Regions from separate parts of the Undibacterium sp. SXout20W genome, predicted to be linked through region 2. Evidence: predicted binding sites of a transcription regulator. Region 2 holds the regulator's gene; each other region holds the start of a gene.

Region 1 (10,703 bases), on a different contig from region 2:
CATTGGTGATCTTTGTGCCCGGCATATTAGCCTTTATTTTTGGTTTCTTTGCATTCAGATCACGTATCAAAGGCGTTTATTTCTCCATTATCACGCAGGCGATGACCTATGCGTTCATGTTGCTGTTCTTCCGCAACGATACTGGTTTTGGTGGCAATAATGGTTTCACCGATTTTAAACGCTTGCTTGGGTTTAGTCTTACTGCACCGTCGACCAAAGCAGTCTTGTTTTTGGTGACTTTGTTATGCTTGTTCGGCGCATTGATACTTTGTCGTTGGATCGTGACGTCAAAGCTAGGGCGTGTATTGCAAGGTGTCCGCGATTCTGAATCACGCTTGATGTTTATCGGTTACAACCCACTCTGGTTTAAGTTGTTCGTCTGGACCTTGTCGGCAGTTCTGTGCAGTATTGCGGGAGCCCTTTATGTGCCGCAGGTGGGGATCATTAATCCATCAGAAATGTCGCCAGCCAATTCCATAGAAATGGTAATCTGGGCTGCTGTAGGTGGCCGTGGTACTTTACTTGGCCCTATTCTTGGTGCCTTCACTGTCAATGGCTTGAAGAGTTGGTTCACGGCGGCTTTTCCGGATTTGTGGCTCTATGCTTTGGGGTTGCTATTCATCCTGGTAACACTCTTTATGCAGCAAGGCATCCTCGGCGTTTTTGCAAAATTTAAAACATCGAAGGAGGTCGCATGAACCATGTAATTAGCGGCATCCTGCGTCCGGGCAAGCAATATGACAGTGCTACGGGCGATCAAGGTGTCTCGTACCAGCGCATCAAACAACCTGGCGTGGACACCACGCATGGCGCCATTCTTTATCTCGAAGATATCGTGGTCTCGTTTGATGGTTTTAAAGCGATTAACCAGCTGAATCTGGATATTTCGGTGGGTGAGTTACGCTGTATCATCGGGCCTAATGGTGCCGGTAAAACAACCATGATGGATGTGATTACTGGCAAAACTAAACCAACGTCCGGCAGTGCATTTTTTGGTCAGACGATGGATTTGACAAAAATGAACGAGGTCGAGATTGCGCATGCCGGTATCGGTCGGAAATTTCAACGTCCAACCGTCTTTGAGCAGCATAGCGTGTTTGAAAATCTTGAGCTGGCCATGAAAATGGACAAACGCGTTGTAACCACTTTGTTTGCCCGACTCAATAGCGAACAGCGTGACAAAATTGCCGCTGTCCTTGATCTTATCCGTTTGCATGAGCACGCTTCTCGTCAGGCTGGATTGCTGTCACATGGTCAAAAGCAGTGGTTAGAAATCGGTATGTTATTGATCCAAGAGCCACAATTGATTTTGCTCGATGAGCCCGTGGCAGGCATGTCTGATTCAGAAACGGCCCGCACCGCTGAATTACTCAATGAGCTGCGGGGTAAGCATTCGATTATGGTGGTCGAGCATGACATGGGCTTCGTGACCGAAATTGCGCAGCAGGGCAAGGTGACAGTCTTGCATGAAGGTGCCGTGTTAGCCGAGGGCAGTATGCAGCAAGTCCAGGCCGATGAGCGTGTCATTGAGGTATATCTCGGCCGCTGATGAATGAAGATGATAATTTCACTGACAGGGAATTTATGTTAGAAGTAACACAACTCCATCAACATTATGGATCCAGCCATACATTGCGCGGTATCTCTTTGCGTGTAAAGCAGGGCGAGTGTCTGGCTTTGCTTGGTCGCAACGGCGTGGGCAAAACCACGTTGCTTAAATGTTTGATGGGTGTCTTGCCGTTGTCACAAGGCGACGTGGTGTTTGGAGGGCAATCAATCAATAAAATGGCGCCGCATCAACGTGCCAAAGCGGGAATGGCTTATGTACCCCAAGGTCGGGAGATCTTTGCACGACTGACTGTGGAGGAAAATTTATTAATGGGGATGGCGACCTTGCCGGCTAAACGAGCGAACGTCATTAAGAGCGATATCTATGAATTATTTCCAGTATTGAAAGACATGTTACATCGCCGAGGCGGTGATTTGTCCGGTGGCCAACAACAACAGTTGGCGATTGCACGGGCTTTGTTGGCGGAACCCAAACTCATCATTTTTGATGAGCCTACCGAAGGTATCCAACCGTCTATCATCAAAGACATTGCCCGCGTAATTAAGCTGTTACGTGAACGTGGTGACATGGGGATTATATTGTGTGAACAGTATTTTGATTTTGCCAAAGAGTTGGCAGATCAGTTTATTGTTCTGTCTCGTGGTGAAGTAGTGGCAAGCGGTGCACAAAGCGCCATGGACAGCGATGAGGTGAAGCGCCATCTGGCTGTGTAGCGCGAGTAGTAGTTCGATTATTGAATGATTAATGAATGATTAATGAATGATTAATGAATGGTAGAATCGTACGCTACTCATTTGCAATTAAGACGAAGCGACTTGCCTTACCCTATCACTATGAATGCCCCTGTCAAAGAATCTGAGCTCTCTCACCAGGCGAAAACGCATTGGCATGCCAGCCTGCAATTGGGATTTGCGGATGATGCGGGTACGACGCGTTTGACAGAACGCCAGCATAGCGGCCCCTTGCGAGTTCAAAAACCTTTGTATCCAGAAGGTAACCGTATTTGTCATGCGATTGTGATTCACCCTCCAGGTGGCGTCGTTGGCGGTGATCAATTGCAAATCACTGCACGTGTTGGCGAAAATGGCCACGCCTTGATTACAACACCCGGTGCGGCGAAATGGTATCGGAGCAACGGTCATATTTCTGGTCAGACAGTCGATTTGCATGTCGACAATAATGCCCATTTGGAATGGTTGCCGCAAGAGACGATTTTCTTTAATGATGCCACTGTCCGCTTGCATCAAACGGTACATTTGAGTGGTAATGCCAGTTTTATTGCCGCTGATATTTTGTGTTTTGGCCGTACTGCTTCAAATGAAATTTACACTAGCGGTGAAATTACGCAATATAGTCGTATTTTTCGCGATGGCAAAATAATCTGGCACGAGCAGGGGAGCGTTAATGGTGCCAGTTCAGCAATGCATAGTCCATTGGGGCTTAACGGTAAATCGGTATGCGCTATGGTTTTGGGCTGCGGCGAATTATTGAACACTGACCAATTGAACCAATTACGTGAACAATCCAGCGGCTTGATTCGATCCCGTGAGCCTGATGCCGTCTGTGGTGTCACCCAAATGAAATCAGTGATCGTCGCACGTTACCTGGGCAATTCAAGTGAACTTGCAAGGCAATGGATGCAATTAGTCTGGCAGCATGTGCGTCCAGTCATCAATCACAATGCAGCGGCGATACCGCGTATCTGGAATACTTGAGTATTGGTGCAATTAGGAATTAGAAATTAGAATTTAGAATTTAGAATTTAGAATTTAGAATTTAGAATTTCTAATTTGAGCGTTATTTTCTGCTTGCACAATCCACGTTGTGCCGCTCAGAACGTCAAAACCACCTTTGAGGGGGCGTACATCCTTAAATCCCATTTGTTTGAGCGTATGCGCTGCATGAACGGCACTGGCGTCTCCCGGGCAGGCGCAGAAGGTGATAATTAATTGTGCCTCTGGAATATGTTCCAGATTTTCGCCAACCTTATTGACATTCCGTACTAATGCTTGCGGGAAGATGCCAGTTTCATCGATCAGCGTCTGGCTACGAAGATCAATCACGTGAAAAGGGATTTTTGTTGAACTGAGATAGGCTAATTCCTCAATGCTGATATGCGGGATATTGGCCAGTTGGTCGAAGCGCCGCTTTTGCCAGATTTTCCAGACCAACCACCCTGAAAATAGGAGAACAAACACGCTGGCGATTTGAATGCCGTGTTGTTCAAGCACACCCATGGTCGCACTGATTTGCGCTTGTAAAGCAAAACCAGCCAACAATGCAATTCCTGCCCACAAGGACGCACCGATTGCCGATGCGAATAAAAATTTTGCGCGTGACATACCCAAGGCACCAGCAACGGGTGGTGCAACAGTTGAAAAGCCTGGTATAAATTTTCCAAAAACCAGCGACCACATACCCCATTTGATAAAGCGCGCCTCAGTTTGATTCACACATGATCCGGGATTGATCGACATCTTGCATAGCAACTTAAGCACCCTATAGCCAAATATTTTTCCTGCCTGATACCAGATTAAATCTGCGATCAACGAGGCTGCGACTGCTGCCGCCAGCATGACTCCCAAAGCAAGTAATGACGATACGTGGCTCGCATTCAGCATCATGGTTGGAACCGCGGGCACGGGCAATCCTAACTGTTGCAGCAAGACATTCGTAAAAATGAGCATGCTGCTATTGTTGGTGAGAAATTCATTGAGCCAGAGTGTGGGCATAAGAGGAGTTTATTGAAGGGCTGATTTAAGAGTCTGATTTAAAAGCCGTATTTAAGAGTCGTATTTAAGAGTCTGAATTAAGAATCTTATTTAAAAATCGTATTTAAGGGTCTTATTTGTAAAGATTGAAATGGTTAAAGATGGCTTACTTAGTCATGGTCTTCATCGCGATCATTCGATCGAACCTGATTGCCTGTCCCGTCATCGGCTTTGTCGCCGCCGGCGCCGAGTGCGATCATGTTGCAACTAGCCGCACCCGCTGCTGGCGCAACCTTGCTGCCAAATAACAATTGCGTCCCACATTGTGAGCCAAACATGAGCTCTTGATTATGTCCAACATCGACGACCTCATATCGTTGGTGCATTGGCAGACGTTGGTCGCCTGCCAGATAGGATTCATAGTGCCAGTATCCACGTGCGCGGCTAATGCGGGTTGGACCTTCTGCTTCTGCTCCACAGGATTTGTCTAATACCCGATGATTCGGGTCATTATCAGCGGTGCCGGCTAAATAAGTTACCTGACGTTGCAAGTGACGCTGAAACAGCGCAATACCATTCATTGTGCCAGCATAGGGTACCATGTGCTGCATGCCATAACGGTAATCATCGTAGGCTGGGCAGACCGCCAGATCGTATACTTTAAAGCCATTCCCTTGCGGACGTTCAGGCGTGAAGTAAAGGTATGACGAAGGATTGGCGATCACATAACGCAAATCCATGCCTGACTTACGTATTTGCTCATCAACATGATTAAGGACGGCATAACGGTGCACCAGTTGGCCGCCACCGGAATGTCCGGCTACTGTGATTTTTTGTAATGCTGGATAGCGTTTTTTATTTGTTAGCATCAACAAGATATCGTCCAAGACCGTCAGTGAGCTGAGCCCGTTCTCAGATCCTGCGCCATCGACCGCATTGTCGCCACCGCTCCAACCCTGAACCGACCAAATTGGCATATGATCAAAGCCTTTGTTTTTATCAGGCACGCCAGGGAAATTTGGCGCAATGATGAGAATTTCATCCGCATTACGTCCGGAATTTTTTAAAAGTTGCATCGCCGATGTAAAGTAGTCATCGCCATTCCTTTGAATACCATGCTGAACGATAATGACTTCTTGTACTTTCGACTGTTGCAGGCTTAAATTCTGACTCGCATACAAAGGAAAGTCATATTGGTGATGACCATCAGAACCAAGGTGAACACGCTGCCATTGCGGTGTATCGTCAGCCTTACTGGCGCTTCCACACAGCAGTCCAAGTGTAGCTAAGCAGGTCAGGGCATGTTGGCGGAGGTTCATATTGTTTCTTCCAGAATGTATTGCAGCATAAAGTTAAGAAGCATTATACAAATACCTTGAACGTCACGTATTTGTAGTGAAGATCTTTTTTGGTCAATGCCTTCTGATGGTCACTTCTGCGTTTTAGATCGAAGGCACAGAGCTGACGCACAAAAAATGTCAAAATTTGCACCAAAATGCAACATTTGTTACTTCGCACAACGATGATCGTAGCAGAATGGTGCATAAAAGCTGGTTTGATTTTTGCACAATAATGGATGACTGAAAAATTGCTGAAAGAGGTGGCATATGGATTTAACTCCACGAGAAAAAGATAAATTACTGATTTTTACCGCCGCCCTGCTTGCAGAGCGGAGAATGGCACGTGGTTTGAAATTGAACTATCCGGAGGCTGTCGCACTGATCAGTGCGGCGATCATGGAGGGCGCGCGCGATGGTAAAAGCGTCGCGCAATTAATGTCCGACGGCACCCGGATACTGAAGCGATCTGATGTCATGGAAGGCGTGCCCGAGATGATTCCGGATATTCAAATCGAGGCTACCTTTCCTGATGGAACAAAACTCGTGACTGTTCATCATCCCATCCCTTAGGAGTTGCCATGATACCTGGTGAAATGTTGATCGCCGATGGCGATATCGAACTGAATGTCGGCAGACCTACCGCAAGTATTGTCGTCGCTAACAGTGGTGACAGACCGATACAGGTGGGCTCACACTTCCATTTTTTTGAAACGAATCCAGCCTTAAAATTTGATCGCGACGCCGCCTATGGGATGCGCTTAAATATCGCAGCTGGCACTGCAGTGCGCTTTGAGCCCGGTCAGCAACGCACAATTGAACTCGTGGCATTGGCAGGCGAGCGCGTCGTGTATGGCTTTAACGGACTGGTAATGGGTAAATTGAAAGGTGCACCATGAAGATTTCTCGTCAGGCTTATGCAGAAATGTTTGGCCCAACTACGGGCGATCGCATACGTCTTGCTGATACAGACCTGTTTATTGAAATTGAAAAAGATTTTGCAATCTATGGCGAAGAGGTCAAGTTTGGCGGTGGAAAAGTCATCCGTGATGGTATGGGACAATCGCAAAGAGCCCATCGCGACGTCATGGATACCGTAATCACCAATGCTGTTATTCTTGATCATTGGGGAATCGTGAAAGCCGATATCGGCTTGAAAAATGGCCTGATTGCCTGCATCGGTAAAGCGGGTAATCCTGATATTCAGCCAGGCGTTGATATGGCGATTGGCGGTGCGACTGAAATTATTGCTGGCGAAGGCCTGATTGTTACCGCCGGCGGTATTGATTCACACATCCACTTTATCTGTCCGCAGCAAATCGAAGAAGCCTTAATGAGCGGTGTGACAACCATGCTGGGTGGCGGCACTGGCCCCGCAGTCGGGACGGCAGCAACGACCTGTACCCCGGGACCGTGGCATTTACATTCAATGTTGATGGCAGCCGACGCGTTTCCTATGAATTTGGGTTTTTTGGGTAAAGGCAATGTCAGCGTGCCGTTACCCTTAGAAGAACAAATTCGTGCCGGTGCAATTGGGCTCAAGCTGCACGAAGATTGGGGCAGCACGCCGCAAGCAATCGATAATTGCCTGACTGTGGCTGATCGTATGGATGTGCAGGTCGCCATCCACAGCGACACCTTAAATGAAGGCGGCTTTTTAGAGCATACCTTAGCCGCATTTAAAGACCGTACTATTCACACTTTTCATACTGAAGGTGCAGGCGGTGGGCATGCGCCAGATATTATTGCGGCAGTGGGGGAGGGGAATGTGTTGCCATCATCCACCAATCCAACGCGGCCATACACGGTCAATACGCTGGATGAACATTTGGACATGCTGATGGTTTGCCATCATCTTGATCCGGCAATTGCTGAAGATATTGCTTTTGCAGAGTCGCGTATCCGTCGTGAAACGATTGCGGCTGAAGATATTTTGCATGACATCGGTGCTATTTCTATGATGTCATCCGATTCGCAAGCGATGGGGCGGGTTGGTGAAGTAGTAATGCGAACCTGGCAAACTGCGCATAAGATGAAGCAGCAGCGAGGATCGTTAGCGGAAGATGGCGCTGGAAATGATAATTTCCGTGCCAAACGTTATGTCGCCAAATACACGATTAACCCCGCCATTACGCACGGTATTTCGCATGTCGTTGGCTCACTAGAAGTTGGAAAAATTGCCGACATCGTTTTATGGAAACCTGCCTTTTTTGGCGTTAAACCCTCGATGATTTTAAAAGGCGGGATGATCGCTGCCGCTCAGATGGGTGACCCAAATGCCTCCATTCCGACGCCGCAACCAGTGCATTACCGCATGATGTTTGGTGCCTTTGGTGGTGGTTTAAAAAAATCATTCACTTTCGTCTCACAAGCAGGATTTGATGCTGGCCTGGCTGAACAATTGAAGCTCAATAAAACATTGATACCAGTAAAAAATACACGCCACATTCGTAAGCAAGACATGATACACAACGGCTTAGCGCCAAAAATGGAAGTCGATCCTGAGACCTACGAAGTACGCGCCAACGGCGAGTTATTGGTCTGCGAACCGGCTAAGGTGTTGCCGATGGCACAGCGTTACTTTTTGTTTTAACCGAATCGATGTCGTAAGAATCAATTTCTCATCATAGGAAACTGTAACAACAATGCTGACACTTCATACAAAGACAGAAAAAGCAGAAAAAATTGATGGACAATTAATTTTGCCCTACGAACTACGCGAAAAATCGCGCTTGCGGGCAAATTTGGTGAGTGGCGAAGATGTCGCCGTATTTACGGTGCGTGGCACCGTGATGCGAGATGGCGATTTGATGCTCGGTAATGATGGTCGCGTTATTCAAGTACTCGCCGCGCCGGAGCCAACTTATAAGGTTGAATGTGATCATGCGTTTGCCTTATTGCGCTGCGCGTTTCATCTCGGAAATCGTCACACCCAGGCGCAACTTGGCGATGGTTTTTTGCGTATCCGAAAAGATACGGTGCTTAAAGAAATGTTGCAAGGACTCGGCGCTACTGTCAGCGAGGAGATGGCGAGTTTTGAGCCTGAAGCAGGCGCATATGGCGGTGGTCATCATCATGCAGGGGATGACATGCATCCACATAATCCTTTGGCGCCGATTCCTGTGCGGCAGCGTATTCATCGCCCTTCAGATAAAAGCTGAACCATGCAATCGGCAGCTTTACTCCACTTATTGCAATTAGCCAGTCCTTCGTTGCCAATTGGTGCTTATAGCTATTCGCAAGGCTTGGAGTCCGCGATTGAACAAGGCTTGGTTAAGAACGAAGCGACGGCCAAAAATTGGATTGTGCAGTATTTACATGAAGTGGTCGCGAAGTTTGAAGCGCCGATTTTATGGCGCCTGTTACAAGGGTTTGAACAGCGAGATAAGGACAAAGTCAGCCACTGGAATTCTCTTTTTATCGCTGCCCGCGATACCGCTGAGTTTCGTGCTGAGAGTATTCAAATGGGATACTCTCTGGGCAAGTTAGTTGGCGATTTGAAAATCGCTGACGCCGCGTTGCTGGACATTTTGTTGGCGCAATCAGAATTACCTTTGCCAACGTCGCTCGCTTGCGCGGCGGTTGCCCTCGAGGTACCACCCGAATCGGTGATTTTGGGTATGCTGTTTTCGTGGGCAGAAAATCAAGCCTTAGTTTGCGTGAAATCGATTCCTCTGGGACAGGTTGCCGGACAACGTTTACTCTTGTCGTTACGTCCAGAATTGGAAATTGCAGCAGCGTTAGCAACGCGATTACACGATCACGAATTATCTAACTGGTCACCAGGGTTATCGCTCTTATCAATGCAACATGAAGTGCAATATAGCCGTCTTTACCGATCATAAGTGCAAAAATTAAAACCAAGAAGTGAGAACAAATGAATACAACAAAGATAGAACCTAACCCGTTGCGTGTAGGGATAGGCGGGCCAGTCGGTTCTGGTAAGACAGCTTTATGCGAAATGCTGTGTAAGTGTATGCGCGATGACTATGAAATGGCAGTCATTACGAACGACATCTACACCAAAGAAGACATGGAGATTCTTTTACGTGCAGATGCTTTACCTGCAGAGCGATTGATGGGTGTTGAGACCGGTGGTTGCCCGCATACTGCGATCCGTGAAGACGCATCGATTAATCTCGAAGCCATCGCACGTATGAGCGCTGATTTTCCTGATCTGGATTTAATTTTGGTGGAGTCTGGTGGTGATAACCTTGCAGCTACTTTTAGCCCCGAATTATCCGATTTGACTATCTACGTCATTGACGTTGCAGGCGGTGAAAAAATTCCGCGAAAAGGTGGTCCTGGCATTACCCGTTCTGACTTATTGATTATCAATAAAACGGATCTGGCACCCCATGTCGGTGCTAATCTCGACATCATGGCGCAGGATGCCAAGCGGATGCGGGGAGAGCGTCCATTCGTATTCACAAATTTACGAACTGGCGATGGTCTTGAAACGGTCGTTAATTTTATACGCCAGCAAGGGATGCTGGATGTTGTTCAAGGCTAATTTATATCTTGTCTATTTTAACTAAGATTCAGACTGCAGTAGTTCAGGCTGCAGTAGTTCAGGCTTCAGTATTTTCTTAAAAGATGTGAAAGCGCGATTGCCTTACACTCAACAATGCCTGGCAATGCCTGGCAATGTCTGGCAATGTCTGGTAATGACTAGTGAATTCTAATAATGGCAATTGCGCATGCTAAACCCCGTCATTATTCGTCATCTTCTATGGCTTTAGGCATCACCCAGCTCGCATGTAAGGTGGGCAAAGTGGTTAATAGGCTGACGATATAAATCAGGATGCAAAGCAAACTCCAGAGTACCTGTTCTCGCTTTAAAGTACTCAAGGTTGCTGTTGCTGTCATCGCGATCATACAAATAATGGCCGCAAACGTCGTTGAGGTATAGGTAAAGAAATAAGCATTCTTTTTAATTCGCCATTTCTTTATCTCTCTCATCCAAAAAATCATTAGGATTAAATGCTTGCTTGATGGGACCAAACGGCTGCAGAAGACAGCCCGCCATAAAGCAAAAATCTAAGGCGAAAAATTTCCACATCGTAGTAGTAGGGTAAGCGAAAA
Region 2 (10,703 bases):
TAGCTTCATTGGGGTAACGCTGACTGCGCACGCGATTTCCTTCAATGATCTGAGTAATCAAGATGCGAGTACTGGTCTGAAAGCGGCCCTAGACAAAGGCTCAGCGGTTGCTGTGAGTAAACTAGGTGTGGAAAATGGATTTCTCAATAATGAGAAAGTAAAAATTCAATTACCATCAGTTCTCGATAAAGCAATTCCTTTTCTGAAAATGACCGGAAAAGGTCAGCAACTTGATGAATTAGTTGTCTCCATGAATCGCGCAGCAGAAGCGGCAGTGCCAATGGCAAAGCCCTTGTTGGTGAATGCAGTCAAGTCCATGAGTTTAACGGATGCTAAGAATATTTTGACTGGCGGAGAAACATCCGTCACCGATTTTTTTAAACAAAAAACTGCAGCACCTCTATCGATTAAATTTTTACCGTTAGTCAAAGGGGTCACAGACAAAGCAGGCCTCGCTTCAAAATACAATGCGGTAATGGGACAGGCACAGAAATTTGGTGTTGTGCCAGAACAAGAAGCCACGGTTGAAGGCTACGTAACGCAAAAAGCCTTAGACGGTCTGTTTTTGATGATAGGCGAAGAAGAAAAAGAAATCCGTCGCGATCCAGTTGGTGCTGGCAGTGCTGCAATTAGCAAGGTATTTGGTTTGTTGAAGTAAATTCAAGCTAAACACCTTGCACGACCAAGTGCGACAAAATACAACTAAATCCAACTAAATACGACAAAAAATGACTTTGTAGTAAACCTCTGGGGCGCTTCAGCCCCAGCGCATCCTCATCAAGACCCAAGTTACCTTCAGCCTGCCGATGTGTTTAATTCTCCACATCCGAGTGTTTCAAATTTTCATCGTATTACAATCTTTTGCATTTTAACTTTTGCGTCAATGGTAAAAATGAGGCGCGCTTATGCAAAGTTAATTGCATCGTAAATTAACCACGTTTGAGCAGCAAAACCACGACCAAAAAAGCATCGCCGGGCAGAGATTTATCCAACGACATTCCCCAAAAATAGGCGCAATTGCGTAGTTTCACTTAAGTAGATCCTGTTGCGATGCAACATTAAAATATCTGTTAATTTATGGATTGAGTGTAGTGATGTCATAAATGATTAACATAAATCATATCGACTTCTGTAGCACGACAAGCTCAAACAATAAAACATAAGAGCGTGAATAATAACGCCACAAGTAACGCCACAAGTAACGCCACAAAGATATTTGCAAGTTCAGTTCAGCAAAATTAAAGATCTAAAATTAAATCAATAATCTGGAGACCAACATGTCATACAAAATGAAAACCTTGATTGCCTCTGCATTGATCACATGGTCAGTTGCAGGTGTTGCCGCTGAGCCGATCAAAATCGGTGTCTCGGGTCCACTGACTGGCGGTTCTGCGCCGATGGGTGTGTCGATGCGCGACGGCGTGAAACTGGCCGTTGCCGAGATCAACGCAAAGGGCGGCATTCTTGGACGCCAATTACAAGTAGTGGAACGTGATGATGAAGCAAAAAATGAACGTGGTGTGCAAGTCGCACAAGAACTGATTAACAAAGAGCGTGTTGTTGCTACGGTCGGTTATGCCAATACTGGCGTGGCGATTGCTTCACAGCGTTTTTATCAAAACGCCAAAATCCCAGTCATGAACAACGTGGCGACGGGTTCTATCGTGACAAAGCAGTTCGTTGGACCTGAGTTTACTGAAAATTATATTTTCCGTAACGCGGCGAACGATACAGTGCAATCAGCAATGATTGTCGATGAAGCGATTGTCAAACGTAAATTCACTAAAGTTGCGATTCTTGCTGATTCCACCAATTACGGCCAGTTAGGTCGTGAAGATTTGGAACGCACGCTGAATGCAAAAGGCATTAAACCGGTCGCTGTTGAGAAATTCAATATCAAAGACGTGGATATGACCGCACAGTTGCTCAAAGCGAAGCAAGGTGGCGCACAAGCGATCCTGACATATGGTATCGGGCCAGAGTTGGCACAGATCGCCAACGGAATGGAAAAACTGGGCTGGAAAGTACCAATGATCGGTAGCTGGACTTTATCTATGGGTAACTTCCTCGATAACGCAGGCAAAAACGGTGATGGCGCCAGCATGCCACAGACGTTTATCCAGGATCCGAACACACCTAAGCGTAAGGCATTTATCGAATCCTACCAAAAAGCCTATAAAATCGATCGTATCCCATCTCCTGTGTCCGCTGCACAAGGCTATGACTCGATTTATTTGTTAGCCGCTGCGATGAAACAAGCCGGCACAACAGATGGTCCAAAGGTGCGTGAAGCCTTAGAAAATCTGAATGAAAAAGTCGAAGGTGTGGTGACAACTTACGTAAAACCATTCACCCATGATGACCATGAAGCGATCAAAGCTGGTATGCCTGTGATGGGCGAAGCAAAAGATGGTCACATCGTCTTAGTCAAATAAGACAATTCAGTTATTAAAGTGTACTACTGAGTAATGAGTAATACCGGAATCAGGTGACTTGCAAGAACATATCGCAGGCACCTGACCCTTTTCTACACACCGCATCCGTTCTGATTGGTTCGTCAATCTTCGATACTTAGTGTCGCGAAGATAGGGCGGATTCACGTCTGGATTGATGCACTCCATTCGGGTAATAAAAATGGAAATCCTATTACAACTCGTGTTTAGTGGCATCGCCCTTGGCATGATTTACGCGGTAATCGCGTTTGGTTATCAACTCACTTTTGCTACGTCAGGCACACTGAACTTTGGGCAAGGCGAATCGCTCATGTTGGGTGCATTGGTGGGGTTGAGTCTGGTGGGTAATATCCATGGCGGACCGTACATGAACTACTGGCTGATGATCCCTTTGGTGATCCTGTTCGGCGGATTACAAGGCGTTGTCGTGGAATGGATTGCTGTACGACCAGCGATCAAAATTAAATCAGAATTTGGCTGGATTATGTCCACCATTGCGATGGCAATTATTTTTAAAAATGTCGCCGAAAATATCTGGGGCAAAGACGATCTGACGTTCCCGTCTCCCTTATCAGCGCAACCATTCCAGATTTTCGGCGCAAATGTACAGCCTATGCAAATCGTGGTGATCGTCGGTGCTCTGGCGATAATGCTGGCGGTGGAATTGTTTAACCGTAAATCGATTTATGGTAAGGCAGTTGTGGCAACGTCGAATGACCGTGATGCGGCTGGGCTGATGGGTATTAACACGAGCATGGTCATCACCTTCTCTTATGCCTTGTCGTCAGCGACAGCAGCGTTTGCAGGTGTTCTCGTCGCACCTTTGACACTGACTGGCGCAACCATGGGCTCATCGTTGGGCTTGAAGGCGTTTGCCGTGGCGATTATCGGTGGATTGACATCCGGCGTCGGCGCGATCGTTGGTGGACTTATCTTGGGCATTGCGGAGACATTGACTGGCTTTTATGTTTCAACTGGCTATAAAGAAGTTCCAGGACTCGTTTTGCTGCTGCTCGTGTTGGCGATCAAACCAGCCGGTTTGTTCGGTAAGACAGCAATCAAGAAAGTATAAGGAGAGATCATGAATAAAAAGACCTTAGCACTTTCCATCATCGGTGTGGCAGCACTCGGTTTGTTCCCGGTGTTTATGCACAATCCGTATTATCTGCATCTGGCAGAAACGATCTTAATTTACGCAATCTTGTTATTTGGTCTGGATATCGTGGTGGGTTATACCGGCCAGGTTTCATTAGGACATGCTGGCTTATTTGGCATCGGCTCCTACACCACAGGCGTCCTGTACCTAAAGCTTGGTTTGCCGATTCTTGTCGCGTTACCAGCCAGTATTGTGGTTGCAGCTGCCTTTGGCGCAGTGATGGCCTTGCCAGCATTGCGGGTAACTGGGCCTTATCTGGCGATGGTGACTTTGGCGTTTGGTACGATCGCGCAAATTCTGATTAACGAGATGAGTTTTTTAACTGAAGGTCCAATGGGCATTCAAATTACGAAACCAGGCTGGTTTGGTCAGAAAATGGATGAGACCACATTCTTTTATCTCGTTGCTATTTTGATGGTCGTGGCCTTAGTGGTTGTTCATCGCGTACTGCAATCTCACCTTGGGCGAGCATTTCAGGCCTTGCGTGATAGCCCGATTGCCTCTGATTGCATGGGTGTTTCCGTTTATCGTTACAAAGTTTATGCGTTCGTGATTAGTGCTGCATTAGCAGGTCTGGCAGGTAGTTTGTATGCGTATTCTGAACAATATATTTCTCCAAACACCTACAATTTTGAGCTGACTATTTTGTTCTTGTTGGCAGTTATTATGGGCGGGCGTAAGAGCCGTATTGGTTCATTGTTGGGCGCATTTATTGTGGTGATGTTGCCTTCATTGCTTGCTGATATTGAATTGTTCCGTCAGATTTCTACTGCTGCTGCCGCGATCGCTGTCATTGGCGCTGGCATCTCCCTGGTACAAAAGCGTAAATCGGTGCGTGAGATTGCCGTGCCAGTTGTGGCAACCATTGGAATGGCGCTATTTTCCTACAAGCTGGAAAATATCACTGACTGGCGTCTGACTATTTTTGGTCTGATGACCTTGTTTGTTGTCTATTACCTGCAAGACGGTATCGTAGGATTTGTGAGCGCGATGTTTGGCAAAGGCCCCCGCCACCTGATCGCTCGCACTGATGGAACGACAGTGAATGAGTCTCTGGCGATTGCTAATGCCGGTGGTGAGCGTGTCGGCGTATTGCTGAGTGCCCGCCAGTTGTTGATGCAGTTCGGTGGCTTGAAAGCATTGAACCACGTTGATTTGCAAATCGCCCAAGGCACGGTTCATGGATTGATTGGTCCGAATGGTTCCGGTAAGAGTACGATGATGAATGTACTAACCGGTATCTATAAACCAACGGATGGTGTGGTTGAATTTGGAGGACGCGTCATTTCAGGTACAACGCCATCTGCCATTGCTTTGGGTGGTGTTGCGCGGACGTTCCAGAATGTGCAGTTGTTTGGTGAAATGACGGCCACTGAAAACGTCCTGGTCGGTCTGCATAGCACCTTCCGTAGTAACGTGTTTGATGCGATGCTGCATACAACACGTTATCTGCGTGAAGAGCGTGCCGCAAGAGAACGCGCGGCGAGCATCTTACACTTTGTTGGCTTATCTGATCTGGCTAATGAAGAGGCACGGAATCTTCCTTACGGTAAGCAACGTTTGCTGGAAATTGGTCGCGCTTTAGGCTTGAATCCACAATTGCTATTGCTTGATGAGCCTGCCGCGGGTCTGACAGCGCCGGACATTAAAGAGCTGATCGCTATCATTCGTAAAATCCGCGAACACGGCATCACGATTATTCTGATTGAGCATCATATGGACGTGGTCATGTCGCTTTGCGATACTGTCACGGTTCTCGATTTCGGTCAAAAAATCTGTGAAGGCAAGCCAGCCGAAGTCCAGGCGGATCCAAAAGTGATTGAGGCTTACCTTGGCGGAAGCGTCAGCGAAGAGTTGAGTGGCACAGCCCATCCAGTAGCAACGGCGTAAGGAGAACCATATGTTAGAGATTTCAAATTTACACGCCGCGTACGGTAAAGTGCAGGTATTGCATGGTATTTCTTTGTCTGTTCCAAAAGGCAAAGTGGTGACGCTGATTGGTTCGAACGGTGCAGGAAAAACGACAACGATGCGCGCGATTTCGGGCATGTTAAAGCCGAAAGAAGGCAGCGTCCATCTTGGAGGGCAAGACATTACCGGACTTGATTCGCACAAAATTGCCCGCGCTGGTCTGGCCCATTCGCCAGAAGGTCGACGGGTGTTTGCCACGATGTCGGTCAAAGACAATTTATTGCTCGGTGCATTTCCTCGTTTTACAGGCGCGCGTAGCCGTGGCGATATCGACACGGATTTACAAAAGGCGATGGAGTTGTTTCCTCGCTTGCGTGAACGTCGTGATCAGCTTGCTGGTACCTTGTCGGGTGGTGAACAGCAAATGCTGGCGATGGCACGTGCGGTCATGTTAAATCCGGAAGTGATTTTGCTCGATGAGCCGTCAATGGGATTGGCGCCGATTCTGGTGGATGAAGTGTTCCGGATTATTCAGCGTCTCAAACAAGAAGGCATGACGATGTTGCTGGTCGAGCAGTTTGCCGCTGCCGCGTTGGCGGTTGCTGATTACGGTTATGTGCTGGAGAATGGGCGGATTTCAGTTCATGGACCGGCGGCGAGTTTGCAGAATGATCCGGCAGTGAAGGCGGCGTATCTGGGAGGAAATGCGCAGCATTGATGTTCTGGCATCTTGCGGTAGCGTTCCCGCTTGTTGGCGGCGGGAATGGAACAATCGTTCCTTCTTTAGTTTATGTCGCTACGTCGTCGTGTCACTGAAGGTAAGGGTTAGCGCAACCGCTAACCCGATGACTGATTTGGTATTAACGACCAATGTCAATTCATACAGGCATGATGCTATAACTCAATGACCCGTTTACCCGCTCAACCGCTCAACCGCTTATCTGCTTATCCGATTAACGAGCGCAATGGGTGGGCGTATGCTGGCCATACGGGTGAGAAGAAGTCCAATACCATCTCGCGCGTGACGTCCGATAAATTGGCTGGAGACCACTGCGGTTGATTGTCTTTGTCGACGACCAAAGCACGTACACCTTCTAAAACCTCACCATGTTTGAAACAGTGGCGCACCATCGTTCTTTCCATGCGAAGGCAATCTGAGACCGACATGCTAGCGCTGCGCCGCAGTTGTTCCAAAGTGACACTGATGAGTAAAGGCGAGGGTTTAGCCATCGTTGCCAGAGTGGTCTGAGCAAAGGCGCTATCGCTCTCTTCGAGCCTTTGAGTGATGTCCTTAGCGCTATCGCCAAAAAATAGTGTATCAATCTCGGCACGCTGTGTAGCAAGTTTGCTATGCGAAGGCTCAACCTGTGCTGCATAAGGACATGCAAATTCGTGAATTGCTTTACGCAGATCTGCCGCTTCGTTATTACCTAGGAAGTCTATCAGGGCAGGGATTTCAGATGTTGGAATAAACACATCCGCCAGACCCGCATAGAGTGCATCGGCAGCACCGATGATGTCGCCTGTTAAGCCTAAATAGGTGCCGATTTGTCCTGGTGTATGAGACAAAAAGTAGCCGCCACCCACATCTGGAAATAAACCAATATTGACTTCAGGCATTGCCATTTTAGTGCGCTCGGTAACGATTCGTAATGAACAATCAGGCCCAGCTTGTGCGATGCCCATGCCACCCCCCATAACAACCCCATTCATCAGGGAAATATACGGTTTTGGATAAAAATGAATTAAATGATTAAGTGCATATTCTTCAGTAAAAAAATCTTCCAACAGCGCACTATCACCTTTTGGTGTCGCAGTGCCAACATCATAAAAAAATCGGATGTCACCACCTGCACAAAATGCTTTTTCGCTACTGCTGTGAACGAACACAGCGCGAACATCGTCATCGTCACGCCATAGTAGCAAGCTGGCAGTGATGGCACGTACCATATCGAGTGATAAAGAGTTGAGTGCTTTGGGGCGGTCGAGTGTGATGAAGCCAATATGATTTTTAACTGAGGTGACGACGAATTCGCTCATAGGAGTACCAATAAAATGATCGTGTTGAAGCATCTATTTTATGCTTCACTTGAGTTGTCGTCACGACTTTTAGAAATGCAAAGTTTTGATCCTGAAACAAATAAAAAAGGACGCTATAGAGCGTCCTTGTTTTAGTGTTCCTGATAAATCAGGAGGTGGCAATTATGCCGAAGCCGGATCTGGCATGTGTTTGATGGCATCGTGGTGGTGTTCCTGGATTTTGTCTTTGTGTTTAATCACTTGACGATCCAGTTTGTCTACCAGTGCATCGATAGCTGCATATAAATCATGTGCCAGACTTTCAACATGAATATCTTTTCCGCTAATGTGCAGATTAATATCGGCTTTGTGACGTTTCTCTTTCTCCCGGAGCTTGTCTACCGTCAAGATGACGGCAATATCAATGACCTGATCGAAGTGACGCCGGACTCGTTCCAGCTTGGTATGTACGTATTCGCGAATTGCAGGAGTTACTTCGACGTGATGTCCACTGATGGTGAGATTCATACTGTGCTCCTATGGTAATGTTGCTTGCTATAACGATAAGCTCGTTTCATTAGAAATGTTTTGAGCTAAATCATATATAGCAATTTAAACCGTAAATACAAGGACGATGTTACAAAGATTTACGCATACTCACTGGTGGGATTTTCAGGGCTTCGCGGTATTTGGCGACGGTACGTCGTGCAATTACCATGCCTTGTTCACCCAGCATGTCTGCGATTTTACTGTCAGAGAGTGGGCTTTTCTGGTCTTCTGCTCCTATCAACTGCTTGATGAGTGCTCGTATCGCGGTGGACGATGCTTCCCCCCCGGTTTCCGTCGCGACATGGCTGCCGAAAAAATACTTTAACTCAAACATGCCATGTGGGGTCAACATGTATTTTTGGGTCGTAACACGAGAAATGGTGCTCTCGTGTAATCCTAGTGTATCAGCTATTTCGCGCAAAACAAGGGGGCGCATCGCGACAGCACCATGCGTAAAAAAATTACGCTGTCTTTCTACTATCGCTTGTGCAACGCGCAAAATTGTCTCAAAGCGTTGCCGCATGTTTTTGATTAACCAGCGTGCTTCCTGTAACTGCGAACTAAGCCCACTTTCGCCACGATGTTGCCGCATCAGATTCGCATACATACTGCTGACACGTAGTTTAGGCATGACATCCTGATTGAGCACTACTTGCCAACCGTCAGCCGTTTTTTTAACGATGACGTCAGGCACAACATAATCAGAACTGGTTTTCGCAAAGTCGCTACCTGGCCGTGGTTTACATGTTCGTATAACAATTTGTGCTTCGCGCAAATCTTCGTCATCACAGTCAAAAATTTTCTTTAATTTCGTGAAGTCGCGTTGCGCAAATAAATTTAATTGATTTTCAACAATATTCAATGCGAGACGGCGGGTCACAAACGGAATATGTGGCAAACGCTTGATCTGCAATGCCAGACATTCTGATGGGCTTCTGGCGCCGACACCGGCCGGATCAAAACTCTGTAGCATCGACAGCGCGAACTGTAATTCTTCAAGTTCAACGCTCAGATCGATGGGCAGACCAGCATGAATTTCTTCTAAAGTTTCCGTCATATAACCATCATCATTAAGCGCATCGATGATTAATTCCACCAGAGCCAGGTCACGCGGTTCGCGCAAACTTAGCCGCATCTGTTCGAGTAAATGCTCGCGCAGGCCGATGTGGGCAGCCTCTAACTGCCGATGTCCGTCATCATCTTCGGCATTGTATTGGCCATTGGGCGCCTCGTTGAAGCTCCATTCCTCTTCGTTGGCGCTGACACTGTCATTGACGGTAAATTCGTTGTCTGACGGTGATTCTGCTCCATTGTTGAGATTATCCTGGCCATTTGATACTTCCATGCCAGCATCAGGCGTTGAGCTGGCGCTATTGATTGCGCCGTCAGCCAAAAGGCGAACTGCATTATCCATCGGGTCGTCCACACGCTCTAATAACGGATTTTCAATCAATAAGCTTTCCAGCTCCTGATGTAATTCCAGAGTCGACAATTGCAACAGCCGTATCGATTGTTGTAATTGTGGCGTGAGCGCCAAATGTTGGGAGGTGCGTAGCTGGAGACTTTGCTTCATGATATTTTCCGTCACATGCGGAAATGCTCTCCAAGGTAAACCCGGCGCACTGATTCATTTTCAATGATTTCTTCTGGTTTTCCGCTTGCTAAAACGGCACCTTGATTGATGATGTAGGCATGATCACAAATACCCAGGGTTTCACGCACATTGTGATCCGTAATCAAGACGCCAATACCACGTTCTTTGAGGAAGCGAACAATCCGTTGAATTTCAATCACGGCGATCGGATCGACACCGGCAAATGGTTCATCTAATAAAACAAAACGTGGATTAGTTGCTAGCGCCCTGGCGATTTCAACACGGCGCCGTTCACCACCAGATAAAGATAAGGCCTGGCTTTCACGAATTTTTTCAATTTGTAAATCGGCGAGTAACGCATCGAGCCGACGTTGAATTTCGTCGCTAGATAAATACTTTTTGTTATTATCTTTTTGTAGCTCTAAAACTGCCCGAATATTTTCTTCGACGGTTAGTTTTCTAAATACAGAGGCTTCCTGGGGGAGATAAGATAAGCCCAGTACAGCGCGCTCATGGATCGCTAAACCAGACATTGGCGTACCGTCAATACTGATACGTCCATCATCAGATGCAACAAGGCCAACGATCATATAAAACGAGGTCGTTTTTCCAGCGCCATTGGGGCCGAGCAAACCAACCACCTCGCCACTTTTGACCGACAGAGAGACATCTCTGACAACCTGCCGCGCACCGTAGCGTTTCTTAAGGCCTTTAACCACTAGCGTGCTAATATTTTGAGAGTTATTGGTTTGCATCTTAGTTTGCTTAAGTCGCTTTTATTTATCGGTTTTGGGTTGGATGGTTAAGCGAATTCTGCCACCACCAGAGACGGCGGCACCATTGCTTGCGTTAGTGCCGACAAAAATATCATTTTTACTGTCATACGAGAGGTATTCGCCCTCTTGTTCGTCAGTCACTTTTTTACCGTCGAGATAGCGAACTTTAGCGTTACCAATGAATTTTACAAATTCTGTTTTTTCGTCATATTCGGCGCGTTCAGCTTCGCCCTCTACCCAAAGAT
Region 3 (10,703 bases), on a different contig from region 2:
CTTAGAAGATAAAATGCGACTACCGCTTGAACGCTTTACGACGAACAAATGCTAAACCAGCCAACCCCAACGCGAAAAGCGCAAACGATTCTGGCTCGGGTACTGGCGAAAACGCAACGCCGCGAATATCGGCACCATTAAGTGCTGCGGAACTAATAAGCGTAGTAAATTTTTCGTTAGAAGCGCTCGCAATGGTCGTATTGCTCAGTGTATCTGTGATTTCATACAGAAAGCTGGGCGATAATTCGTTGAGACCATAGCTGGTGGCAAATAATTCGGCCTGACCACCAACGACAACGCCGGTCAAGCCAAACAGACCAGTTACACCTGCTGCAGTAGGAGTATTAGAATTCGCAGTGGCGTTATTCACCAAATTCAGACCATTCACCAAGTCATAAGCAAGTGTCCAGGTACCACTTCCATCAGCTTTGCTATTGACCCATTTTTGCAGACCACCTTCACCCAACGCAGCGGCACCTGCGCTACCGTTCTTAGGCGCACCGCTATCAGCAACATACAACACATTTGCTGCAGCAAAATAATATTGCTCAGGACTCAGATAAACGAATTTACCGAGGCGTGAGTTATTTACGCCGTTTTGATTGCCAGTGTTGACCGTAATAGATCCATTATTTCCTCCGACAGAATTTGCACTGGCTGGCGGCGTAATATGGGTGGTGATCAATCCTGTAGAGTTGGTTGGCAGACCACCAGTCGTATTAGTGAGCGAACTAACATTGGTAAAGTTTTGACCACCGCCGCCTGGTGGATTGTAGTCTCGTGAAACGTAAAGCATATTACCTTTACCGTTATTAACGAGAGAAATTACACGTGTATCGGTACTGGTATCTATCGGCGTCGCCGTTGTCGAACCCTTGCCTGCGTAAAATACGCCTTGAGTATTATCAGTTTTATTACCAGATTGTCCTGAAATATAGAACGAGCTACCATCAACTGTCGCAGCACTGCGTGGATTATTGCCATTAAACACACCGGTCAATGCTGTCGTGGTATCGACATTTCCACTTGCATTAATCAAACCCACTACGCGGGGTACAAATATGTTAGAGCCAGTTGCGACACTATTAGTCTGCCCTAATGCCATCGTACCGTAGGCGGATGGGGTACTACCATTATTTGCTGCAGCGGCGTTGAATGCTGCAGCGTTCACCCCATAACCCATGATCGTAAGATATTGACCATTGACAGACCTCTGCAAGATGCCTTCGGAGGCAGAGCCATATTCGCCAGAAATGGCAGAATTTTTACCGCTGGCTACTTGTGGTAATACCAGGCTGCCATTCGCAGTCAAAGATGTACCGCCCGCGCCTAGCGCAAATTGCATGAGCGTTATGGAAGACGCCGTGTCAAGGCCAGAATTCTGAAAGCCAGGCGCTTGATTAGTAACAGTACTAATCACCAGATTACCAGCCTGAAAACCTTGAAATTGTGTTGCCCAGACGCTAGGTGAAGCGGCTAGTAATGCAATCGAAGAAAGAGCGACAGTTGAGAGTTTTGATTTCATAAAAATGGAATAAAGTTAAGGAAGCACTGTGTCCATAAGCAACAAAGATGCCATCGAACTCAACTTAAGTATTTATGATTGCAAAACAAGGACTTGTCTTTTTATGACATTTTGATGACAAAGATATAATCTATTTTCTGTAAAAAAAATCGACGCATTTTCACAAAACCGTCATATTCCTACTGACATTTTTGATGAAATTTCTGATCTGTTCTGATCTGTTCTGATCGCTGATACCTACTTGTAAAGCTCTGATCAATGGCCGATTAGCGAGGAGAAGCGCGCAGGCAGTTAACGTGGCTGCGCCCCATAAAAACAGAGAATCTTCCAACAAGATAGAGGATCAAAGAATTCTGTCCTTTTGCTAACAAGCATGAACGACAGTAGGCGAAAAGAATCATGGAAAAAAGCTACAACATGACACGCAATCAATCCGGTCGATATGCGAAATCAAGATAGCAAGTCTCGCATATCATCCGCATGCTCTTCTTCTGTCGTCATAATACCAATCAACATGTTTTTAGTTGTTGGGTCGGTATCTGCCAAATTTTCTATCATCTGGCGATAGGTCTCAATCGCAATACGTTCGGAAACCAAATTTGATTTGATCATGTCATGAATGTTATTGGATTCATTGTATTCAGCATGACTACGCAACAATAAAGTTTCAGGATTAAAATCTGGTTTACCGTTCAGTTGCACAATGCGCTCCGCAAGTTCATACGCATGGTCTTGCTCGTCCAGAGCGTGTTGCAAGAATTCAGCTTTCACCGGTCTGTTATGCAGTCCAACGGCAGTGTAATAATGGCGTAGATAGCGCAGCATACACACCAGCTCAGTTGCTAAGGCCTCATTGAGCATCTTGATGACATCGTCCCTATCAGCTTTGTAGCCCGCTGTGACTGCACCGTCGTCAATGTTTTTTGCGGCGAGACGAATAGATTGCTTATTAATTTCAATTTTTTTTGCGATATGCATAGCGAACTTTCTAAATATGTGAAAGATATTTGATTATCAAATCAAGCGAATAAAAGAGTTACCGATTAATGTGAGATCAAGGAACAATAAATTTGTGAACACATTATTTCTCTGGTCATACCACCAATTACCCACTCTCTTAAGCGACTATGACCGTAGGCACCCGCGACCAATAAATCGACGTTCATTTCTAATGCTGTTGACTTCAATTTTTCGGCTTCATCGCCATCACCAACGATGACCAGAGAAGTCGCTTTAATTTGATGTATCGCCAGCCATTCAATCACTAATTGGTGCCGAGCTTGAACTAACGCTTGTTCTTCCTTCGACGTTATTTCCATCAAAAATACTTTGCTGGCATATCTAAGCAGTGGCAATGAATCGTAGACGGCACGCCGGGATTCCATCGTGTCTTTCCAGGCGATCATAATCGTTTGTAAGTGTAATTGGCGGTAATCCTTAGGGACGAGCAACATTGGGCGTCCCAATTGCAACAGTACGTCACCGTTATTCATATGCCGTGTAGTCCCGGATTCTATGTGCTCCGAGGCGGTAACAATAAGTACATCAGCGCTGGATGCTTCAGTTGCGACAAAATCAGCGATCGATGAACAAATAGTTGATGAACGCCATTCAAGATGATTGGCTCTTGCTCGTAGTGACTTACGAAATTCAGCCTCTAGTGCAACAATCTCGGCTTGCGACTGATCCAACTCTTCCTTCATTAAATCACCATTGATATAACCATCACCATACGGCATGATCATGGGACAGCAGCCGACAATACCGATGATATTGGCTTCAAAAACTTCAGCCAATTGTCCAGCGATATTCATCAGGTTATGGTTATCCAGACCAAGTTCCAGATTCACCATGAAGTTTGCATAACTCATACGAAGCTTTCGTGAATAAATTCATCCGTTGTTACGGAACGTTCAAACTGAGCGTAATTAGTGGAGCCAGATGTCTTAAATACTCAAATTCGACAACGTTAATTTCAGATGCGCTAAATCTGCATTCAAATCGTTTTCAAATTCTTGCCATCTTGCAGCACCGGCTCGTTTCATTTCGTTGAGTTTTTTCTCTGTTGTCTGAATGAGTTCTTGCAAAGCTGCATACTGCTTATCTAGCTTAACTTTCGCTTCGCCATTTAGTGCCGCTGATTTTTTTTGCAGCTCAACACCCTTTTCTTTCGCGCTAGCTAAGTCTTTATCTGCTCTTGCAATGAAGGCATCTCGTTTGGCGGTGTCAATGGCGTAATCAAACTGAGGTAAGTTAATAATCGATTCCTTAGTCGCACCAGGCAAAATCAATTTGCCACTTTGCTCTACGATCTGTGAAATGGGAATGGCCACGTTATGACCGCCAATACCGATAAACCCACCGACGTTGAGAATGACATAAGAGACACTTTTCTCAGGCGAAATAATGACATCCTCAACCTTACCGACATTGATGCCGGCATCATTAAACACGTCGCGGCCAAAAATGCTTTTCTTCACACTCCACCCCATCGCTACCTGACGAGACTCGACGACGGTAACGCCCAACAAAGTGGTCGACCCCGCAACTTGTGCCATGCACAGCGGCGCCATCATTAGATTTCCAGCGACTATCAAACCGACGACATACGGTGCTTTTTTCATTTTATTCATCCCTGTTTTAAACATTGATCAGCGATCCGCCATTTCTTTAGCGGCCTTAGATCACTTATAAAATAGGCGCATTTCGTGATCTGTTCGGCAACACACACAATCAAAAAACAGCAATCAAAGAGTGGCAACGTACATACAGAAAAGAGGAGAAATTTAAGAATAAATATTCTATCCATCAAGGAGTATTTTAATGAAAACATCCACTGACTTAAAACGGGACGTAATCGCGGAACTTAACTGGGATCCTTCTCTTCCTTCGAATAACATTGGTGTCGAAGTAAAAGATGGTGTTGTCACGCTATCCGGTCATGTTGGTAGCTTCGTCGAAAAATGGAATGCTGAGCGGGCAGCAAGACGCGTTGTTGGCGTTGATGCTATGGCGATTGAAATTGATGTGGAACTTCCTGGTTCAAGCAAACGAGACGACGCAGATATTGCACGGACGGTAGCCAATGTTCTTTCGTGGGCATCGTATCTTCCACAAGATAGCATCAAGGTCATGGTTGAAGGTGGATGGGTAACCTTGACTGGCAACGTCGAATGGGAATATCAACGTAATGCTGCGGCAGATACTGTTCGTCACTTAATGGGTGTCACTGGCGTCAGCAATGACGTCAATTTAACTCCTTCAATTGCGGCGCAAGTAGTTCAGACCGATATTGAAGCAGCGTTAAAGCGTCTGGCAAAAACAGAAAGTGCCAATATCACTGTTCATGTTGACGGTAACACGGTCACCCTTGCTGGATCTACACATAGCTGGGTAGAACGTGATCTGGCTACGCAAGCAGCATGGAATGCGCCCGGCGTTAAGCACGTGAAAGATAAAATCCGAATTACGATGTAATTTTTATTTTGCGTAAAAAAGAACGTGCCGTTTCTCACGTTTTTTGCGCACCTGCCCAAGTTGAGCATAGCCACTATATCGAGAATATGATGAGCATTTCAAACACAAACAAAGCAACTGATTATAGCAAACCAATTCCGCGTCTCCTCAAGGGATCAGCCAAGCACTATTCAGTCGATGAAGACATTGATTCCCTAAAACGTGAAATTCTGACGATCAGCAAAAAAAAGGACGATAAAAAGATCCTTTCATCGCAGCGAAAATCTGGCATTAAGTCGTTGCAAGAAAAAAGCGAACAAGAAGAAGTAATCGGCCGTCACAAAAATGATGGCCAAAAGCACTTCAAAGGGGCACGTTAAACTGCATCCTGAGTTAAAAAAACTTCATCTGACCAATTACAGCAGATGAAGTTTTTCTCTCTATTACGATCGAATTGATTTCAAATATTAAACCAGGTGTTAGCCCACGGCATCTACAACAGACGTCGTTCTAAAGCAGCTGAATTCCACATTGCAATCGCAGTCTGTGTTGGATCATTGTGTGCGTAACTTAAAATACCGAAAGACGCGGTATCCAACAAAAAATGTTGTGCGTCACTGACTGAACAGTGAATCCATCTTGCGGCCAATACCCGACAAAAATGGGCATGCGAAAACACGGCGATGTTACCTTCCATACCGCTAAAGTCAGCCAAGCAGCGGTCTGCTCTATGTTCTATTTGCTCTAAGGTTTCACCACCATCAGGGCCGTCTCTAAAAAAACGCCAGCCCGGGCGAGCAAGTTGAATTTGTTCTGGGGTATAGCCTTCATCACAACCATTGTTCCATTCTGCAAGATCATCACGAACAATTGCATGCGTCGCCAAACCTGCCAAAGTGCAAGTTTGACGCGCCCTTCTCATTGGGCTACAAAAAATTGCAGAGAAGACGTATTTGCGCAGACTTTGCCGTAAGCCTTGCGCTTCTATTTTTCCTTTTGGTGAAAGCAAAATATCCGTTGTGCCAGTGTATTGTCCAGACGCTGTCCAAGCAGTCTGGCCATGTCGAATGACAAAGATACGTAATGGTTGAGCGACCGTCATACGAAAGTTGCCGTTGATGTTGGCGTTGCCATTGAGTCAATTGATGCCGGTGACGGTTCGATATAAAGCCCTCTGCGCGCGAGTTGATTATTCTGTACATGCTGCAAAATAGCGTTTTGTGCGATGGAGACTTGTCCGGGAAATCCGCGCCACAATGTCATTGCGGACGATTGTATTGCCCTGGAAAAGGAAAATGCCAATGTCCATGGAATTTCTTTTTCCCGCTCAGATCCTCGCTCCTGTTGGGCGAGAAGGTTTATGGCATTGAGGCGAGACGATGCCTGATTTGAAAACTGACCACCAGAAAGGAAGGCGATCGCTGGTACCGCCGCAGGCACCGTATGAAGCAAACAATCTAAGGTTTTCATCGCTATCTCAGTATCGCTGGACTGATCCCCACATGCCGCACCGGGTAAAACCATATTAGGTTTTAAAATCATCGTTTCTAGTTCGACACCCTGCTGATTGAGCTGTTCAAATACAGCGGCCAAAAATGCCTTTGTGACACTCTGACATCGTTCGATTGTGTGTGAGCCAGACATTAAAACTTCAGGCTCAACAACGGGCACCAACCCTAGCTCCTGACACAATGCAGCATAGCGGGCTAACGAATGTGCATTGGCACTTATTGCCGCTGAAGTTGGAAGTTCATCACCTATGGTTACTGTGGCACGCCATTTTGCAAATACGGCACCAAGTGCGACATAACGGTGTAAGCGTTCACGCAAATCATCAAGACCATGGGTGATTTTCTCTAAGGGATGTAATGCCAGAGGTTGAATCCCCTGGTCAACTTTAATCCCAAATAAAATCCCCGCTTTACGTAATAAGTCTAAAAAGGCGGTACCATCCAGTTGATGCTGATGAACAGTTTCATCGAAAAGAATCACGCCACCTATCGATTCATTCAAACCTGGCGTTGTAATAATTAACTCACGCCAAAGTCGCCGATGCTCCTCATTTTGCGGAATATCGAGCTGAGAAAAGCGCAGATTGCAAGTAACATTGCTTTCATCCATTGCCAAAATACCCTTATGCCCTTCAAATAAATGCTGCACTGTTTTAAGCATTGATTGTTTCAACATAAATCTACCTCTTCTATTATTCGTCGTGCTTCAGATCGGACGTCAGTTGCTCCACAGTTTTTGCTATTTCATCGAGTACTAATTTTTCAACATAATGAATATCAACCTCAGGAATATTCCAAGTAAATATGGCCCGGTATTTGTCTAATAATGCCGCTACATCAGAGGTAATATTATTCTTGTATGCCTGCAGCTCCAGCTCTTCAATCTTGCTCATCATTTAATTCCCAGGGGAAATCTCGGTGTGCCTAGCCCAAGTCCAATTACGTATTTCTGGCATATCCTCCCCATATTGACGAATGTATCGGACATGCTCTACTAATTTTCGCTCCAGCAATTGCTTCAGATCTCGACTCTTTTCAGACGCTTGCGAAAGATGATCGATAACATCCATCACCAAATGAAAGCGATCTAATTCATTGAGCACAGTCATATCAAATTGCGTTGTAATCGTCCCCTCTTCCTGATAGCCGTGAACATGGATATTCCTTTGGTTGATCCGGTCGTAAGTGAGACGATGAATCAACCAAGGATAAGAATGGAAAGCGAAGATCACGGGTTGATGCGTGGTGAATAAAATATCGAACTCTGCATCAGAGAGGCCATGAGGATTTTCCGCCGATGGCTGCAATCGCATCAAATCAACGACATTGATGCAGCGAATTTTTAGTAATGGTAAATGCTCACGAAGGATTGAGATCGCCGCCAAGGTTTCCAAGGTTGGCACATCGCCACAACATGCCATCACGACATCAGGCGTATCTCCCTGATCATTGCTCGCCCAATCCCAAATACCGATGCCTTGAGTACAATGAGTGACTGCCGCTTCGATGCTTAACCATTGCGGCGCTGGATGTTTGCCCGCGACGACGACGTTGACATAATGCCGGCTACGTAGACAATGATCCATCACGGACAATAAGCAATTCGCATCCGGAGGCAAATAAACGCGGATGATCGATGCTTTTTTGTTGGTGACATAGTCAATAAATCCCGGATCTTGATGGCTAAAACCATTGTGATCCTGACGCCATACATGCGAGGTCAAAATAATATTCAACGACGCGATTTTTTCTCGCCACGACAATTGCGCTGCAACCTTCAGCCATTTAGCGTGTTGGTTGAACATGCTGTCAATGATATGAATAAATGCCTCATAGCAGGTAAATACGCCATGCCGCCCCGTAAGCAGGTAACCCTCCAGCCAACCTTCGCATTGATGCTCACTCAACATACTATCCAACACCATGCCATCTTTCGCGAGAAATTCGTCGCCAGGCAACACTTTGGCATTCCATTGCCTGGATGTAGCTTGAAAAACATCCCCTAGCCCATTGGATAATGTTTCATCTGGACCAAATAATCTGAAATTACTTTGCGTCATATTAGCCACTAAAATGTCACGCAGAAAGGTGCCTAATACATGCATATCGCCAATGCCTTGCATACCGTGTTGGCTCAGCGTTTCAGCATATTCACGAAAATTTGGCAACACCAAGTCTTTGAGCAACAAGCCACCATTCGCATGCGGATTCGCCCCCATACGCCTATTGCCCGTCGGTGCCATAGCAGCCAACTCAGGAAACAATCTCCCGGTCATATCAAATAATTCTTGCGGCCGATAGCTCAGCAACCAGTCTTCTAACATTTTCAGATGTTCAGGTGGTGCGCTGACTGAAACCTGTAACGGTACTTGGTGAGCGTGAAATGTACCTTCAATTTGCTGTCCGTCGACCACTTTTGGTCCCGTCCAGCCTTTGGGTGAACATAAAACGATCATCGGCCAGCGCGGGCGCTGCAATTCACCCATGGTGCGCGCCTCATACTGAATGGCTTGGATTTTTTCGATCACGGTATCAAGCACACTTGCCATCGTCTCATGCATTAATTCTGGAATGTCCTCTTCCACGAAATACGGCGACCAACCGTACCCCTGCAAGAGTTGCTCCAATTCAACGCGAGGAATTCGCGCCAATATACTGGGATTGGAAATCTTGTAGCCGTTTAAATGCAAAATGGGCAGAACCACGCCATCGTGGACCAAATTAAGAAATTTATTGGAATGCCACGCTGTCGCCAGCGGTCCGGTTTCGGCTTCACCATCACCAATGACGCAGGCCACCATGAGATCAGGATGATCCAACACTGCGCCAAATGCATGGCTCAAGGAATAACCTAATTCTCCACCTTCATGAATCGAGCCAGGACATTCCGGTGAAGCATGGCTGGGAATACCACCAGGAAAAGAAAACTGTAAAAACAGCTTTTGAAGTCCCGCCTCATCTTGCGTAATATGCGGATATATCTCGCTATACGTTCCTTCTAAATAGGTATTTGCCACCACCGCTGGCCCACCATGTCCAGGGCCAGAAATATAGATCATATCGAGGTCATATTTTTTAATGATCCGATTCAGGTGTGCATAAATAAAATTCTGCCCTGGCGTTGTCCCCCAATGCCCTAACAGCATGCGTTTGACATCTGATAGCAATAATGGTCGTTTTAATAATGGATTGGCGTACAAATAAATTTGTCCCACTGATAAATAGTTCGCAGCCCGCCAATAAGCATCGATGTTGTAAAGGATCTCCGGGGACAAGCTCATTTGATTCATTGCAGATTCCCTTCAGGTTTGGCTATTTCGAACTGTCAGATATACATGTTTTCCATGAACCAATCTGTACGCTAACGTCCATATTGAAGGACAAGACGATGTCCACCAGCTTGAAGGTTTAAATTCAAGGTTGAGTAGGTGGTGGAATATGCGGTTGAATATGCGGTTGAAGACGTGATTAAATATGTAACCGAGATGGTGGTCTGGCGCAATCTGATTCAGGATGCCGTGTGGCACTTTCACGCTCTAATAAATCGTCGACTAGCGCCTTAACTTGGTTCAATAAGCTTTGCAGATGAGAGCGTCCCAGGAAGCTTTCAGCATAAATTTTGTAGAGACTTTCGGTACCGGAAGGACGGACGACAAACCAGGCATTTTGGGTAATCACTTTGAGGCCATTGATCGCTTGATGATTGCCAGGTGCTTGTGTGATAGAACGAATGGCAGATTCACCTGCAAATTGTTCACAAGCCAATTGGGAAAATGTGAGTGAGGATAAGAATTCTCGCTGTTCTGTGCTAGCAACACCTTCTATCTTTCCGGACGAAGAATGTCCCAAGATATCCGTAAGATTTTTGTATTGTTTGCTCGGTGTTATGCGAGTAATAGCCATCATTTCTGCGGCAAGTAATCCCATGACGATGCCATCTTTATCCGTCGTCCAGACCGTGCCATCCCGCCGTAATAAGGTTGCGCCCGCACTTTCCTCGCCTGCAAATCCTAAGCGTCCTTGATAAAGCAGGTCACCGAACCATTTGAAGCCGACAGGCGTTTCATAAAGGTCGCGCCCCATAAGCTGCGCTACACGGTCAATCATCATGGTACAGACAATATTTTTACCTATCATGGCATTTTTATCCCATGCAGGCCGGTGTTGAAACAGATAATCGATTGCTACCACCAAATAGTGATCGGACTGCA

What was found. The regulator sigma-54, encoded in region 2, starts transcription at its own class of promoters, with help from an activator protein. The targets are predictions, from matches to a motif close to TGGCANGNAANCTGCTTT.
Region 1: the regulator sigma-54 is predicted to act here: its motif matches at 5,821-5,838, upstream of ACO0K1_RS14235 (urease subunit gamma).
Region 3: the regulator sigma-54 is predicted to act here: its motif matches at 1,561-1,578, upstream of ACO0K1_RS11980 (PEP-CTERM sorting domain-containing protein).

What each region holds. Positions count from the first base shown of each region.
Region 1 is NZ_JBMPPH010000029.1:27,316-38,018, reverse strand. It holds gene urtC (urea ABC transporter permease subunit UrtC) at 1-698, shown strand, start outside; gene urtD (urea ABC transporter ATP-binding protein UrtD) at 695-1,549, shown strand; gene urtE (urea ABC transporter ATP-binding subunit UrtE) at 1,585-2,283, shown strand; gene ACO0K1_RS14250 (urease accessory protein UreD) at 2,341-3,285, shown strand; gene ACO0K1_RS14245 (VTT domain-containing protein) at 3,340-4,302, opposite strand; gene ACO0K1_RS14240 (hypothetical protein) at 4,452-5,600, opposite strand; gene ACO0K1_RS14235 (urease subunit gamma) at 5,889-6,191, shown strand; gene ACO0K1_RS14230 (urease subunit beta) at 6,200-6,517, shown strand; gene ureC (urease subunit alpha) at 6,514-8,211, shown strand; gene ureE (urease accessory protein UreE) at 8,264-8,779, shown strand; gene ACO0K1_RS14215 (urease accessory protein UreF) at 8,783-9,463, shown strand; gene ureG (urease accessory protein UreG) at 9,496-10,131, shown strand; gene ACO0K1_RS14205 (hypothetical protein) at 10,335-10,580, opposite strand; gene ACO0K1_RS14200 (hypothetical protein) at 10,552-10,703, opposite strand, start outside.
Region 2 is NZ_JBMPPH010000002.1:44,955-55,657, forward strand. It holds gene ACO0K1_RS01875 (DUF4197 domain-containing protein) at 1-658, shown strand, start outside; gene ACO0K1_RS01880 (ABC transporter substrate-binding protein) at 1,278-2,435, shown strand; gene ACO0K1_RS01885 (branched-chain amino acid ABC transporter permease) at 2,635-3,525, shown strand; gene ACO0K1_RS01890 (ABC transporter permease subunit) at 3,535-5,499, shown strand; gene ACO0K1_RS01895 (ABC transporter ATP-binding protein) at 5,510-6,238, shown strand; gene ACO0K1_RS01900 (enoyl-CoA hydratase/isomerase family protein) at 6,466-7,560, opposite strand; gene hpf (ribosome hibernation-promoting factor, HPF/YfiA family) at 7,723-8,067, opposite strand; gene ACO0K1_RS01910 (RNA polymerase factor sigma-54) at 8,177-9,661, opposite strand; gene lptB (LPS export ABC transporter ATP-binding protein) at 9,673-10,437, opposite strand; gene lptA (lipopolysaccharide transport periplasmic protein LptA) at 10,459-10,703, opposite strand, start outside.
Region 3 is NZ_JBMPPH010000020.1:61,150-71,852, reverse strand. It holds gene ACO0K1_RS11980 (PEP-CTERM sorting domain-containing protein) at 20-1,525, opposite strand; gene ACO0K1_RS11975 (ferritin-like domain-containing protein) at 1,976-2,503, opposite strand; gene ACO0K1_RS11970 (universal stress protein) at 2,569-3,396, opposite strand; gene ACO0K1_RS11965 (PRC-barrel domain-containing protein) at 3,472-4,149, opposite strand; gene ACO0K1_RS11960 (BON domain-containing protein) at 4,349-5,002, shown strand; gene ACO0K1_RS11955 (hypothetical protein) at 5,089-5,361, shown strand; gene ACO0K1_RS11950 (histidine phosphatase family protein) at 5,475-6,083, opposite strand; gene ACO0K1_RS11945 (class I fructose-bisphosphate aldolase) at 6,080-7,168, opposite strand; gene ACO0K1_RS11940 (hypothetical protein) at 7,185-7,388, opposite strand; gene ACO0K1_RS11935 (phosphoketolase family protein) at 7,389-9,782, opposite strand; gene ACO0K1_RS11930 (phosphoglucomutase) at 9,961-10,703, opposite strand, start outside.